DNA from 2 places in the Kitasatospora sp. NPDC008050 genome. Region 2 is predicted to be linked to the other one. Evidence: riboswitches for the same ligand, from Rfam matches in the RefSeq annotation. Region 2 holds a riboswitch; the other holds the start of a gene.
What was found. A riboswitch is a leader RNA that binds a small molecule or an ion and turns the genes downstream of it on or off. The one in region 2 is predicted to bind cobalamin.

Region 1 (7,283 bases), on a different contig from region 2:
GGCGTAGGAGAAGGAGAAGGCGGGGCCGGCGGCCAGTGCGATCCGGGGGCGGGGGCCGGTCGGTGCGGTGACCTCGGCGGCCGGGTCCCAGGCTTCGGCGCGCAGCGGCGGGGCGGACCGGGCCAGCGCCAGGACGGCGTCCAAGTCCACCGAGGCCGCGATGAGTTCGCCCATCTCGGCGACGGCGCGCAGCGCGTCGGCCGAGCGCTCCACCACCGGTACCAGGCCCAGGTGGCGGGAGGGCGTGGCGACGGCGGCCGTGCGGCGCACGGCGCCGAGCACCGGTACGCCCGCGCCCTCCTCCAGGGCCTCGCGCAGCAGTTGCTCGTGGCGATCGGAGGCGACCCGGTTGAGGATCACCCCGGCCAGGCGCACCTCGGGGTCCCAGGAGGCGAAGCCGTGCACCAGCGCGGCCACCGAGCGGGACTGCGAGGAGCCGTCCACCACCAGGATCACCGGTGCCCGCAGCAGCTTGGCGACCTGCGCGGTGGAGGCCAGTTCGCCGCGCCCGGAGGCGCCGTCGAACATCCCCATGACGCCCTCGATCACCGCCAGGTCGGCCCCGGCGGCGCCGTGCCGCAGCAGCGGCTCGATCCGCTCGGGGCCGCACAGGAAGGCGTCCAGGTTGCGCCCCGGCCGACCGGTGGCCAGGCCGTGGTAGCCCGGGTCGATGTAGTCGGGGCCGACCTTGTGCGGGGAGACCTTCAGGCCGCGCGCGGTGAGCGCGGCCATCAGGCCGGTGGCGACGGTGGTCTTGCCCGCGCCGGAGGAGGGGGCGGCGATCACGACCCGGGGGAGGTGCGGCACGGCTGTTCCTACCACTCGATCCCGCGCTGGCCCTTGCGACCGGCGTCCATCGGATGCTTCACCTTGGTCATCTCGGTGACCAGGTCGGCCAGTTCGAGCAGCGGCTCGGGCGCGTAGCGGCCGGTGATCACGACGTGCTGGGAGCCGGGACGTTCCCGCAGCACCTCCACCACCTCGGCGACGTCCACCCAGCCCCAGTGCATCGGGTAGGTGAACTCGTCCAGCACGTACAGGCGGTAGGTCTCGGCGGCGAGGTCGCGCTTGACCTGCTGCCAGCCCTCCTTGGCCGCCTCCTCGCTGGACTCCAGATCCCGCTGCACCCAGGACCAGCCCTCGCCCATCTTGTGCCAGGTGACGCTGCCGCCCTCGCCGGAGGCGCCCAGCACCTTCAACGCGTTCTCCTCGCCCACCTTCCACTTGGCGGACTTGACGAACTGGAACACCCCGATCGGCCAACCCTGGTTCCAGGCGCGCAGCGCGAGCCCGAAGGCGGCGGTCGACTTGCCCTTGCCGGGGCCGGTGTGCACGGCGGTGATCGGCTGGGTACGGCGCTGACGGGTCGTCAGACCATCGTCGGGGACGGTCTCGGGCTTGCCCTGGGGCATCGGGTCACGCTGCCTTTCGCGCGGAGGAGCGGGCGGAGGGAAGGGCGGAGGATCGGGTGGCGGGAAGAGAGGAGGAGCGGTGGGCGTGCACCAGGGCGGCCACGCCCTCGGCGCGCAGCTCGTCCAAGGTGACGGTGCTGGCGCGCAGTTGGGCCGCGAGCGTGCGGGCGAGGCCGAGCCGCACCGGTCCCGACTCGCAGTCCAGCACCACGGCGGCGGTGCCCTGGGCGGCCAGCAGGCCGGCGGCCCGCCCCGCCTCGCCGAGCGCCGCGCGCCCGCCGGTGGCCCGTCCGTCGGTGACCACGACCAGCAGCGGGCGGCGCAGCGGATCACGCAGCCGCTCCAGCCGCAGTACCTCGTGGGCCCGCAGCAGCCCGGCCGCCAGCGGGGTGCGGCCGCCGGTGGGCAACTGCTCCAGGCGGGCCGCGCCGACCTCCACCGAGGAGGTGGGCGGCAGCGCCAGTTCGGCGCCGGTGCCGCGGAAGGTGATCAGGCCGATCTTGTCCCGGCGCTGGTAGGCGTCCATCAGCAGGGAGAGCACCGCGCCCTTGACCGCGGTCATCCGCTGCCGGGCCGCCATCGAGCCCGAGGCGTCGACCACGAAGAGCACCAGGTTGGACTCCCGGCCGTGGCGCACCTGTTCGCGGAAGTCGTCGCCGCGCAGCTCCAGCGCCCGTCCGGTCCGGCCCCGGGCCAGCTGGTGCGGCGCGGCGGCCCGCAGGGTGGCGGACAGGTGCAGCCGGGTCAGCGCGCCCTGTGGGCGGCGGGCACGCACCGTGTGGCCGCCGTCGGTCTCGGCGGGGGAGCGGCGGCCCTGGCTGCCGTGGCCGGTGCCCGGGACCTTGAACAGCCGTGTCCGGTAGGGCTGTTCGGCTGCCACGGGGGCGGACTCGCGGGACGGGCCGGCCGGGTTGGGCAGCCGCGGCGGGGTGTCGGTGGGGGGCTCGGTGGGCTTGGTGGGTTCGGCGGGCCCGGCCGGCGCCGAGGGCTCGGCGGTCGGCGCGGACGAGGGGTCGGGCGCACCGCCCCCGTCCGGCCCACCGCCGTCGCCGTCGCCGTCCTCGCCGTCGCCGCCGCCGTCCGGGCCCCCGTCATCCGGACCGCCCCCGTCACCGCCCTCCGGCCCGTCGCCCTCCGGCGGCTCCGGCTCCTGGCCGTGCTCGTCCAGCGTCCGCTCCAACTGCTCCTCGTCCAGCCCGGGCGCGTCGAACGGGTTGCGCCGCCGCCGGTGCGGCAGGGCGAGCCGGGCCGCCTGGCGGACGTCCTCCTCGACCACCGCGGTGCGCCCGTCCCAGGCCGCCAGCGCGACCGCGGTGCGGGCCATCACGATGTCCGCGCGCAGCCCGTCCACCTCGAAGGCCGCGCAGACGGCCGTGATCTGGCGCAGTGCGGCGTCGCCCAGCACCACCGAGGGCAGCAGGGCGCGCGCGGTGGTGATCCGCTCGGCCAGGGCCCGCTCCTCGTCCTGGTAGCGGGCCGCGAAACCGGCCGGGTCCGCGTCGTAGGCGAGCCTGCGCCGCACCACCTCGGCCCGCTCCACCGGGTCCCGGGTGGCCGCGATCTCCACGGTCAGCCCGAACCGGTCGAGCAGCTGCGGACGCAGCTCGCCCTCCTCCGGGTTCATCGTGCCCACCAGCAGGAACCGCGCCGCGTGCCGCACCGAGACGCCCTCGCGCTCCACGTACGAGCGCCCCATCGCCGCGGCGTCCAGCAGCAGGTCCACCACGTGGTCCTGGAGCAGGTTGACCTCGTCGATGTAGAGCACGCCGCGGTGCGCCTGGGCCAGCAGACCGGGCTCGTAGGCCTTCACGCCCTGGGCGAGGGCCCGCTCCAGGTCCAGCGAGCCGACGATCCGGTCCTCGGTCACGCCGACCGGCAGCTCCACCAGCCGGGCCGCCCGGTCCAGGGCGGCAGCGCCGGGGTGCGGCCCGTCCGGGCACTGCGGGTCCGGCGCCGTGGGGTCGCAGGCGAAGCGGCAGCCGTCGACCACCGTGATGGAGGGCAGCAGCCCGGCCAGCGCGCGCACCATGGTCGACTTCGCGGTGCCCTTCTCGCCGCGCACCAGCACCCCGCCGACGGCCGGCGCGACGGCGTTCAGCAGCAGGCCGAGCCGCAGGTCCGCCATGCCGACGATCGCGGTGAAGGGGTATCGGACGTCACTCACGGGCGGTCACCTTCCATAGTGCGCGCGGCCGGCGCGCCCGGGGGTACGAACGGCGCATCGCCGACGACGCCGTTCTCGATCAGCCGCCAGAGCGCGTCGGTGTCGGCATGCTCCTCGATCAGGTCGCCCAGCCGGTCCAGCCGGGCCTCGCGGGCGGCCGCGAAGTCGGTGTCGGGAGCCGGCGTGAAGTCCCGCCCGGCGAGCGCGGCCACCTCGCGCAGGAACGCCCGGCGGAAGCCGTCGTTCTCCAGCACCCCGTGCCAGGTGGTGCCCCAGACGGCGCCCTCGCGGCAGCCGTCCAGGCTCTGCCCGTGGCCATCGGAGATGAACGGAGCACCACCCTCCACGGTGACCACCCCGTGGTGGATCTCGTAGCCCTCGACCCGCTCGCCGAAGGCCTCGCCGACCGGTCGGGCGAGCACCTTCCCGGGCCCGAACTCGACCGCGGTCGGCAGCAGTCCGAGACCGTCCACCTGCCCCGCGCCGGACTCCACGAGGTCGGTGATCCGCCGCCCGAGCATCTGGTAGCCGCCGCAGATCCCGAGCACCGGGCGCCCGGCGGCGGCCCGCTCGCGCAGCGGCCGTTCCAGGCCGCGCTCGCGCAGCCAGGCGAGGTCGGCGACGGTGGCCCGGGTGCCGGGCAGCACCACGAGGTCGGCGTCGGCCAGCTCCTCGGGGCGGGTGGCCCACCGCACCAGCACCCCGGGCTCCTGGGCCAGCGCGTCCAGGTCGGTGAAGTTGGACAGCCGGGGGAAGCGCGGCACGGCCACCCGCAGCACGTCCGCGCCGTACGGGCCCACCGCCTCGGCGTGCGCCACCGCGGTGGACAGGTCCAGCGAGTCCTCGGCGTCCAGCCACAGGCCCGGCAGCATCGGCAGGGTGCCGAGCACCGGACGGCCGGTCAGCTCGTGCAGCATGTCCAGGCCGGGTTTCAGCAGCCGGGCGTCGCCACGGAACTTGTTCACCAGCCAGCCCGCCACCAGCCGCTGGTCCTCGGCACAGAGCAGCGCCAGGGTGCCGAACATCGCGGCGAAGACCCCGCCGCGGTCGATGTCCCCGACCACCACCACCGGCAGCCCGGCGGCCCTGGCCAGGCCCATGTTGGCGATGTCGCCGGCGCGCAGGTTGATCTCGGCGGGCGAGCCCGCGCCCTCGCAGATCACCACGTCGAAGCGGCGGCGCAGGTCGGCCAGGCACTCCAGCGAGCGCTGGAGCAGGTAGGGCTTGCGGTCCCGGTAGTCGAGCGCGCCGACCTCGCCGACCGGGCGGCCGAGCAGCACCACCTGGCTGCGCCCGTCGGCGCCCGGCTTGAGCAGCACGGGGTTCATCGCCGCCTCCGGCTCGACCCGCGCGGCCTGGGCCTGCATCACCTGGGCCCGGCCGATCTCGGCGCCGTCCAGGGTGACCATCGAGTTGAGCGACATGTTCTGCGCCTTGAACGGGGCCACCTTGACGCCCTGGCGCACCAGCCAGCGGCAGATCCCGGCGGTCACCACGCTCTTGCCGGCATCCGAGGTGGTGCCGGCCACCAGCAGTGCGTTGCTCATATCCGCCCCTTACGTGTACGGGTCAGCACGGCCAGGCGCAGCGCCACCGTGGTCCCCAGTGCCAGCAGCCCGACCCGGCGCGAGAGCCGGCAGGCCCGCTCGATGTCCGCCACCGCGACCGGGCGCAGTTCGGCGCCGAGCACCGGGCGGTGCTCCACCTCGGCGCCGTAGTGCAGGGTGCCGCCCAGGCGTACGCCCAGCGCGCCCGCGAAGGCCGACTCGGCCTGCCCGGCGTTCGGGCTCGGGTGCGCGCCGCCGTCGCGCCGCCAGACGCGCCAGGCGGTGTCGCGGCGCTCGGCCGCGGCCACCGTGAGCAGCGCGGTCAGCCGGGCGCCGGGCCAGCCGGCCACGTCGTCCAGCCGGGCCGCGGCCCAGCCGAACCGGCGGTAGCGCGCGGACTTGTGACCCACCATCGCGTCCAGCGTGTTGACGGCACGGAAGGCGAGCAGCCCGGGGGTGCCCGCGAGTGCGCCCCAGACCAGGGCGTTGACCACGGCGTCGGCGGTGTTCTCGGCCACCGACTCGACCACGGCGCGGGCCAGCTGCCGCTCGTCCAGCGCGCTCGGATCGCGCCCGCACAGGTGCGGCAGGCGCCGGCGGGCGGCCGCCAGATCACCGGCGGTCAGCGCGGCGCCGATGGTGCGGGCCTCGCGGGTGAGCGAACTGCCGCCGAGCACCGTCCAGGTGGCGGCGGCCGTCAGCGCGGCGGCGGTCCAGGACGAGCCCGCCCGGCGCCGGGTGGCCAGCCGCTGTGCGCCCGCGGCGCCCGCCGCCACCGCGGTGACGCAGAGCGCGGTGTGCAGCGCCCCCGCCCCGCGGTGGTCGCGCCAGAGCGCGCGTTCCAGTCGGGTGGCCGCGCGGCCGAAGGCGGCCACCGGGTGGCCGCGTCGCGGGTCGCCGAACCGGGCGTCGGCGGCGTAGCCGGTCAGGGCGCCGAGGGCGTACGGCAGCGCGCGGTGGGAGACCCCCGCCATCTGTTGCGTGTCCTCACTCAGGGTCCGCGCCCTGGATCGACGAAGCGGAGGTGAGAGTCTCCTGGCTCCCGGGTGGTGACGCACGCCCGGGCCTTCCAACGGCCCTGTGGCGGGCCGCCGTGACCGTTCGTCGGGCGTGCTCCCCGGTGACAGTGGCGGGACCGCGCCGGATTCGCACCGGCTTCCTCTCCATGCCTCCGATTGGCCCAAGGATCCCATCACGCGCGCGAAGCGGGAGTCAACCAGGTCACCGGCCGAGTCGGTCACACCACGGGGGCGCCGGGCCGATCCGGTGGAGCGCTGGCCGATCGTCCAACGGCGGTCGGCGGGCCGCCGAGCGGCTTCGTGCGTTCAGCGGCTGGGTGCGCCGCGGCCTTGACCCTAGCGTCGGCGCATGCGAAGAAGCCGGCCGCCGGCCCCCACCCCGGTCCCGTTCTCCCCGCGGGCCGCCCGCGCCCACCGGGAGAGCCTAGGCCTGACGCCCGAACAGGTGGTGGGCGCGATGTCCGCCCACGGCGTGCGTCTGCTGGCGACCCACCTGACCGCCTGGGAGAGCGGCGAGCTGCGCCCCAGCGAGCGGGAGTTCATCGCGCTGGCCCGGGCCCTGTGGTGCCCGGCGGCCGAACTGATGGGCCGGCCGCCCGCCTCGCTGCGCGACTTCCGGGTGGCCAGGGAGCTGACCGCGGAGCAGACCGCCGCCCGGATCGGGATGGGCCCGGACGGCTACGCCACCGCCGAGCTGACCGGGCGTTGGGCCGGGAGCCCGGAGCAGAGCGCCGCACTGGCCGAGGCGCTCGGCCTGACCCTGCGCGACCTGGTGCTGCGGGTGTGCGGTGCGGGCGAGGAGCTCGACCAGCGGCTGCACCAGTGCGTCCAGGGGCGCTGGCAGGCCCAGCTGCCGGCGGTGGCGGCGCTGGTACCGGTGCCGCGGCCGAGCCTGGCCGCGGTGCTGGCCGCGCTGCCGGGCGAGTACCAGGTGGCCTCGCACTGGGGCACCGGCTCCTGGGGCGCCCCGGCGCCCGGTGCGCCGGGCCCGGTGACGGGGGAGCCGGCGGTGCCGCGGCTCGAACGGTTCTGGGCGCTGCTGGCCGGCCAGGACACCGGGGGGATCCCGGTCTGACCCGCCGCGAGGGGCCGGCGCGCACTGCCGCCGGTCCCTCGCGCGGTCACACGCCGGGCTGCACCG
Region 2 (7,283 bases):
CGACTGGAGCGGCACGACGCGCAGTCCGGCGGTGGACACGGTGTTGACGAAGTGTCCGAAGCCCTGCTCCCGGAAGACGGGCAGGGCTGCGGCGATCCCGTAGAGGACGCCCTTGAGGTTGACGTCGATCATCTCCTCCCAGTCCTCGACGCGCAGGTCGTCCAGGGGGGAGATCAGACCGACCCCGGCATTGCCGACCAGGACGTCGAGCCGGCCGTACTGCTCGCGCGCCAGTTGGACGAGACCGGCGAGGTCCGCGCGTCGCGTCACATCCGTGCGGGCCCAGACGGCAGTGCCGCCGTTCTTCGCGATGCGGGCGGCCAGGGCCTCAAGCCGCTCCGGGCGGCGTGCCCCGAGCACGATCTTCGCGCCGCGTTCAGCCAGCAGAAGCGCGGTCGCCTCGCCGATGCCGCTGCTGGCACCCGTGATCGCCACGACCTTGCCTTCGATTCCCGACTTTCCCGAGTTTTCCACGATTTCCGACATGTTCGACAGCCTTCGCTACGAGGGGGGTGGGGGCAGGCCAGGCCATGCCCTAGAGTAGAAGTGGAGGCTCCGCCACTTCGTCCAGACTAAGTGGAGAAGTCTCCACTTAGCAATGGAGAAGGGGAGCGAGTCGCCGATGGCCCGAGATGCAGGACGCCCGCTGCGGGCCGACGCACAGCGGAACCGGGAGAAGATCCTGGCCACCGCGGTGCGCGTGTTCACCGAGGAGGGGCTCGACGCGCACTTCGAACGCATCGCCAGGGAGGCGGGCGTGGGCACCGGCACCCTCTACCGCAACTTCCCGACCCGGGAGGCCCTGATCGAGGCGGCCTACCGCAACGAGGTGGCCCGACTGTGCGATGCCGTCCCCGGCCTGCTCGCCGCGATGCCGCCCGCGGAGGCCCTGCGGGTGTGGACCCGCCGCTTCATCGACTACGCCACCGCCAAGTTCGGCATGGCCGACGCCCTGCGGGCCGTCGTCGCCTCGGGTACCAACCCCTACGCCGAGAGCCGTGAGCTGATCCAGCGCGCGCTCGGCGACCTGATGGACGCCGGCACCGCGGCCGGGGCGATCCGGTCCGACATCCGTGCGACCGACATGTTCGCCGCCCTCGCCGGCATCGCCCTCACCTCGGCCGCGCCGGAGCAGCGGGAGCAGGCCGAACGCCTGCTCGACCTCACCCTGGACGGCCTTCGGGCGACCGCCCCGCCGCGGCCGCCGGAAAGCTGACGGTCCAGGGCCGGCGATCGAACAGTGCGGTATCGGTGGTGCACGTACGGGTGAACGGGGACGACTTCTCGTGTCCTTGATGCTCCGGAGGAGTTGCGTCGGGTGTTGCGTCTGTCCCCGACTCAGGAGTTTCTGTGGATCAGCCCCTCAGCCGGCAGCCCCTGCCCGCCGATGACCGTGCCGGTGTCTCCCGGCGCACCCTGGTCGGCTCGGCGGCCGGTGTCGCCGCGATGGCCGGCGTCACCGGTCTCGCCCACCGCGCGGCGGCCGCACCGGCCCCCGCACCCGCCGCCGCTCCCGCCGCCGACGCCCTGCCGAATGCCGGCGGTGGCGGGGGCGGCGCCGACGAGGCGCAGGGCCGGGATCTGGCCCGGAAGATGCTGCTGGTCAGCGATGACGAGCAGGAGGACCTCAAGCTCTCCTACCTGCGGATCCTGATCGACGAGAAGCTGCCGCCGCGCGCACCGCGCAAGAAGGTGCTGATCGTGGGCGCCGGTGTGGCCGGTATGACGACGGCTCACCTGCTCAAGCAGGCCGGGCACGAGGTGGTGATCATCGAGGCGAACGGCAGCCGGGTGGGCGGCCGGGTCAAGACCTTCCGTGGGATCTTCACCGACCCGAACCTGCACGCCGAGGCCGGCGCCATGCGGTTGCCCGACTTCCACCCGCTGGTCCTGGCGCTGGCCGACAAGCTGGGCCTGAAGCGCCGGCTCTTCTACAACGCCGACGTGACGCCGCGTGCCATGCCCACCGGTGCGGTGCCGCCGGTGGTCTACCGCTCGTTCACCGGCGAGACCTGGAGCAACGGTCCGGAAGGCGGCTCGTTCCGAGCGCCGACCGCCAACCTGCGTACCAAGATCGCCGTCAACGGCATGCACACCACCCGCGCCTCCTACGCGCAGTCGCCCCGGGCGGTCAACGCCACCTTCGGCACCGGCCTCGACACCTCCACCACCGACGCCGTGACCAAGGCCTTCGCGGACGTCACCGTCCCCGACGGCCCGATCGGCGACCAACTCGCCGCCTGGTCCAGCGTCTTCCAGCGCTACGACGGCTACTCCACCCACCGCTACCTGGTCGAGAAGGCCGGCTGGGACCTCCCCACGATCCAGGCCGTCGGCACGCTGGAGAACATGACCTCCCGGCTGCACTACTCCCTGATCCCCACCCTGATCGACCACGCCGTGATCAGCCCCACCAACCGCTACTGGGAGCTGGACGGCGGCACCGACGTGCTGACCGAGGCGCTGGCGGGCAAGCTCCGCAACGAGCTGCGCCTGGGACGGCGGATGACCCGGCTGGTGCAGACCGACGCCGGCGTGCGCATCGAGACCACCGCCGAGAGCGGCACCGAGGAGTCCTGCGACGGCGCGCCGACGAAGCCGATGGAGACCTTCGAGGGCGACTACGCGATCATCACCGTCCCGTTCAGCGCCCTGCGGTTCTGTTCGATCGAACCGCTGATGTCGTACCAGAAGCGCCGGGCCGTCAACGAGCTGCACTACGACTCGGCGACCAAGGTCCTGCTGGAGTTCAAGACCCGGTTCTGGGAGGACGGGCCGAACGGCTTCACCGGTGGCGGCTGCGTCTCGGACAGCGCCAGCCGCTTCACCTACTTCCCCTCGCACTCCCCGGACGGCTCGCGCGGCGGCGTCGTGCTGGCCGCCTACACCTGGTCCGACGACGCCATGCGATGGGACTCGCTCACCCCCGGCGAGCGGTACGCGTTCGCCCTCAACGACATGGAGAGGCTCTTCGGACCCAAGGTCCGCACCGAGTTCACCGGTGTCGGCGCCACCCAGTCCTGGGCCCGGGCCCGCTACGCGCTCGGCGAGGCCGTCATCTTCACCCCCGGCCAGCTGCACGAGCTGCACCCCGCCTCCCGCACCGTCGAGGGCCGGGTCCACTTCGCGGGCGAGCACACCAGCCTCAAGCCCGCCTGGATCGAGGGCGCCCTGGAGTCCGCGGTCCGCGCCTTCCTGGAGGTGCACCCCCGCTGACCGGTCACTGAGACTGCCGTCCTCGGGCTTGTCGGGCAAGCCCGAGGACGGTCCGGTCGACCTGGGCGATGAGCAGGGCGACGTCGTCGTGGCCGCCCGGGTCCCGTAGCGCGGAAAGGAGCCGGTCGCAGGTGGCCTCCAGCGGGAGCCGGGGCCCGGCGAGCAGGTCGAGGAGGGTCCGCAGCCGGGTGTCGAGGGGCAGGTCGCGGGTCTCGACCAGGCCGTCGGTGTACAGCACCAGCCGGTCCCCGGGCCCGAGGTCGAGGCTGGTGGCCTCGAAGGGGACGCCGCCGACGCCCAGTGGCGCGCCGGTGGGCAGGTCCAGCAGTGCGGGTGCGCCGTCGTGGCGGATCAGCACCGGCGGCAGGTGGCCCGCCACCGCGACGCGGCAGCGGCTGCGGTGCGGGTCGAAGACGGCGTAGACGCAGGTGGCGATGGTCTCCTCCAGACCCTGGGTGGTGCGGTCCAGGTGGTGCAGTACCTGGGCCGGGTCGAGGTCGAGGTCGGCCAGGGTGCGGGTGGCGGTGCGCAGTTGCCCCATGGTGGCGGCGGCGTTGATGCCGCTGCCCATGACGTCGCCGACCACGAGGGCGGTCTTGTCGCCGGAGACCGGGATGGCGTCGAACCAGTCGCCGCCCACCTCGCCGGCCGCCGCCGCGGGCTGGTACCGGTAGGCGACGTCGAGGCCCATGGCCCGGGGCGGCCGGCGCGGGAGGAGGTGGCGCTGGAGGGTCAGGGCGGCGTGGCGCTGGCTCTGGTACCAGCGGGCGTTGTCGATGCAGACGGCGGCGCGGGCGGCCAGTTCGCCGGCCAGCACCACGTCGTCGTCGTCGAACGGCAGCGGGTGGTGGGTGCGCTTGAGGTCGAGGGCACCGAGGACCTCGCCGCGGGCGATCAGCGGCACGGCCAGGTAGGAGTGCAGGCCGGCCCGGGCCAGCAGGGCGGCAGCCGCCTCGTCGCGGGCGATGTGCGGCAGGTCCTTGGCCTCGACGTGCGCGACCAGGACCGGGAGCCCGGTGGTCACGCACCGGGTGACCAGCCGGTCGGCGTCGTACTTGGCGATCTCGCCGACCGGGTCGGCGGCCCGGACGGCCTCGGTGGCGTGGACCGCCGCCACCGCGAGGGCCCGGAAGGTCGCGGGCGCCGCGGTGGAGACCGCGCCGGTCGGGCGTCGGTTCAGGACCGAGTCGAGGACGTCCACCGCCGCGATGTCGGCGAAGTCGGGAACGACGAAGTCGGCGAGCTCCCGGGCGGTGCGGTCGAGGTCGAGCGTGCTGCCGATCTGCACCGAGGCGCGGGCGATCAGGGCCAGCCGCCGCCGGGCCTCGGCCGCCTCGGTGGCCGTGCGGTGCTGTTCGGTGACGTCCACCACCGAGGTCGCCAGCCCGATCACCCGCCCGGCCGGGTCCTCCAGCCGGAAGTACGAGGCCCGCCAGGCGTGCTCGACGTCCGGGTCCGCCCGCGTCCGGCCGACCGTGAACTCGTCCACCAGCGACGTGCCCTCGGTCAGGACCTGCTGCATCGCGGACTCGATGGGCTCGACGTCCAGGAACGGCAGTGCCTCACGAACGGTGCGGCCCAGGTGCTCGGCGGCGGAGCGTCCGTTGATGCGTTCGAGCGCCGGGTTGACCAGGACGTACCGCAGGTCGGTCCCCAGCACCGCGAGCCCGATCGGGGACTGCGCCACCAGGCGCGCCGACAGTGCCACGTCCCGCTCGACACCGCGCAGCGTGGCCTCGTCGGCGGCGATCCCGAGTGCGTACCGGCTGCCCTGCTGGTCCTGCAGCCGCATGTTGCGGAACTCCATCGGCCGGATGCTGCCGTCCTTGTGCCGCACGGGGAAGACCCCGGCCCAGCTTCCGCTGCCCTCCATGACCTCGCCGAACAGCTCCAGGACCGTGCCGACGTGCTCCTCGGCCACCAGGACCTCGGCCGCGTGCCGGCCCAGTACCTCCTCGGGCCGCCAGCCGAACATCTCCTGGGCCTGCGGGCTCCAGAGCACGATCCGGCCCTCCGCGTCCAGCACGGCGGCGGCCAGACGCAGCACGTCCAGCAGGCTGCCGGGCTCCGACGTGACGGCCCCGGCCGGGCTCTGCCGGGCCCCGAACGCATCTCCTGTGCGCACTGCGGGCCCTCCTTCCGCCCATGCCCGGGACGGCCCGACGGGCTTCTCTTCATCATCGGACTCCTCGGCCGCCCTGTCATGTGCCGTCCCGGTCGGCGCCTCCGTCCACGTCTCGGCATCTGGACGCCTCCGGTGAATGCGGCTTCCCATCCCGCCGATTGGGCCTAAGCTGGCGGTGCAGCTGGTTCGCCCTGCCCGCCAGGCAGGCGCGTCGCAAGAGGGAACCCGGTGGGAATCCGGGACTGCCCCGCAGCGGTGAGTGGGAACGACCGCCGTCATACGCACTGGGCCCGGCCGGGTCTGGGAAGCGACGGCCAGTAGGTGACCGCCCTTTCGGGTGGCCGTGCCCGCGAGTCCGAAGACCTGCCCGTTGCCCGCACGCGACCGTTCGCGCGCGGAGATCCGGTGACCTCGTGGGCGGGTCGGCGTGCAGATCAGGTGGGCTCGGCGCTTTCCACGCGCACGCGGCTCCGCCCGGTTCGTCACCCCTTCGCGCCTTCGTCCCGTCACCGGGGACCAGGAGGAATCAGGCTCGCGAAGGAGAGTCCCTTGACAGCGAAGTCCGCAGCCGCGGCAACCCGGGCGACCGTGCACGGCTACCCCCGCCAGGGCGGTAACCGGGAGCTCAAGAAGGCGATCGAGGGGTACTGGAGGGGCGCCGTCACCGCGGACGTCCTGCTGGCCACCGCCGCCGCACTGCGCCGGGAGAACTGGAGCCGGCTCGCCGACTCCGGCGTCCAGGAAGTGCCCACCGGCGACTTCTCGCTCTACGACCACGTGCTCGACACCACGGTCGCCGTCGGTGCGATCCCGGCCCGCCACCGCGCCGCCGTCGCGGCCGACCCGCTGGCCGGCTACTTCGCCATGGCGCGCGGCACCCAGGAGCTCGCGCCCCTGGAGATGACCAAGTGGTTCGACACTAACTACCACTACCTGGTACCCGAGTTGGGGCCGGACACCGGCTTCGCCGCGAACCCCGCCAAGCCGGTCGGTGAGCTGGCGCAGGCCCTCGCGCTCGGCCACACCCCGCGCCCGGTACTGGTCGGCCCGATCACCTACCTGCTGCTGGCCAAACCCGCGCCGGGCGTGGCGGCCGACTTCCAGCCGCTCACCCTGCTCGACCGCCTGCTGCCCGTCTACGCCGAACTCCTCGCCGATCTGCGGGCCGCCGGGGCCCAGTGGGTCCAGCTGGACGAGCCCGCCCTGGTGCAGGACCGCACCCCGGCCGAGCTGAACGCCGCCGCCCGCGCCTACCGCGAGCTCGGCGCCCTCACCGACCGTCCCAAGCTGCTGGTCGCCAGCTACTTCGACCGCCTCGGCGAGGCCCTGCCGGTGCTGGCCAAGGCCCCGATCGACGGCCTCGCGCTGGACTTCACCGGCCCGGCCGCCGCCAACCTCGACGACCTGGCCGCCGCCGGCGGGCTGCCCGGCAAGCGCCTGGTCGCCGGCGTGATCGACGGCCGCAACATCTGGATCAACGACCTGGAGAAGTCGCTGGCCACCCTGGCGACCCTGCTCGGCCTGGCCGACCGGGTCGACGTCGCACCGTCCTGCTCGCTGCTGCACGTCCCGCTGGACGCCACCGCCGAGCGTGACCTCGATCCGCAGATCGCCCGCTGGCTGGCCTTCGCCCGGCAGAAGGCCCGCGAGACCGCACTGCTCGCCCGCGCGCTGCGCGAGGGCACCGGCGCGATCTCGGCCGAACTCGCCGCCAACCGGGCCGACCTGGCCTCACGCGCCGGCTCGCCGATCACCCGGGACCCGGCCGTCCGGGCCCGCACCGCGGCCGTCACCGAGGCCGACACCCGCCGGCCGCAGGCCTACCCGCAGCGCGCCGAGGCCCAGCGCGCCCGGCTCGGCCTGCCACTGCTGCCGACCACCACGATCGGCTCCTTCCCGCAGACCGCCGAGCTGCGCACGGCCCGGGCCGACCTGACCGCGG

Region 1: it holds a riboswitch for cobalamin, as region 2 does, so the genes downstream of both, ACFZB9_RS15205 (cobalamin biosynthesis protein) here and metE (5-methyltetrahydropteroyltriglutamate--homocysteine S-methyltransferase) in region 2, are expected to answer to the same signal.

What each region holds. Positions count from the first base shown of each region.
Region 1 is NZ_JBIBIJ010000006.1:300,820-308,102, forward strand. It holds gene ACFZB9_RS15185 (cobyrinate a,c-diamide synthase) at 1-807, opposite strand, end outside; gene cobO (cob(I)yrinic acid a,c-diamide adenosyltransferase) at 816-1,412, opposite strand; gene ACFZB9_RS15195 (putative cobaltochelatase) at 1,417-3,537, opposite strand; gene ACFZB9_RS15200 (cobyric acid synthase) at 3,573-5,123, opposite strand; gene ACFZB9_RS15205 (cobalamin biosynthesis protein) at 5,120-6,097, opposite strand; cobalamin riboswitch at 6,131-6,331, opposite strand; gene ACFZB9_RS15210 (transcriptional regulator) at 6,492-7,217, shown strand; gene ACFZB9_RS15215 (hypothetical protein) at 7,264-7,283, opposite strand, start outside.
Region 2 is NZ_JBIBIJ010000003.1:348,896-356,178, reverse strand. It holds gene ACFZB9_RS08480 (SDR family oxidoreductase) at 1-486, opposite strand, end outside; gene ACFZB9_RS08475 (TetR/AcrR family transcriptional regulator) at 623-1,216, shown strand; gene ACFZB9_RS08470 (flavin monoamine oxidase family protein) at 1,351-3,216, shown strand; gene ACFZB9_RS08465 (SpoIIE family protein phosphatase) at 3,221-5,341, opposite strand; cobalamin riboswitch at 5,507-5,727, shown strand; gene metE (5-methyltetrahydropteroyltriglutamate--homocysteine S-methyltransferase) at 5,891-7,283, shown strand, end outside.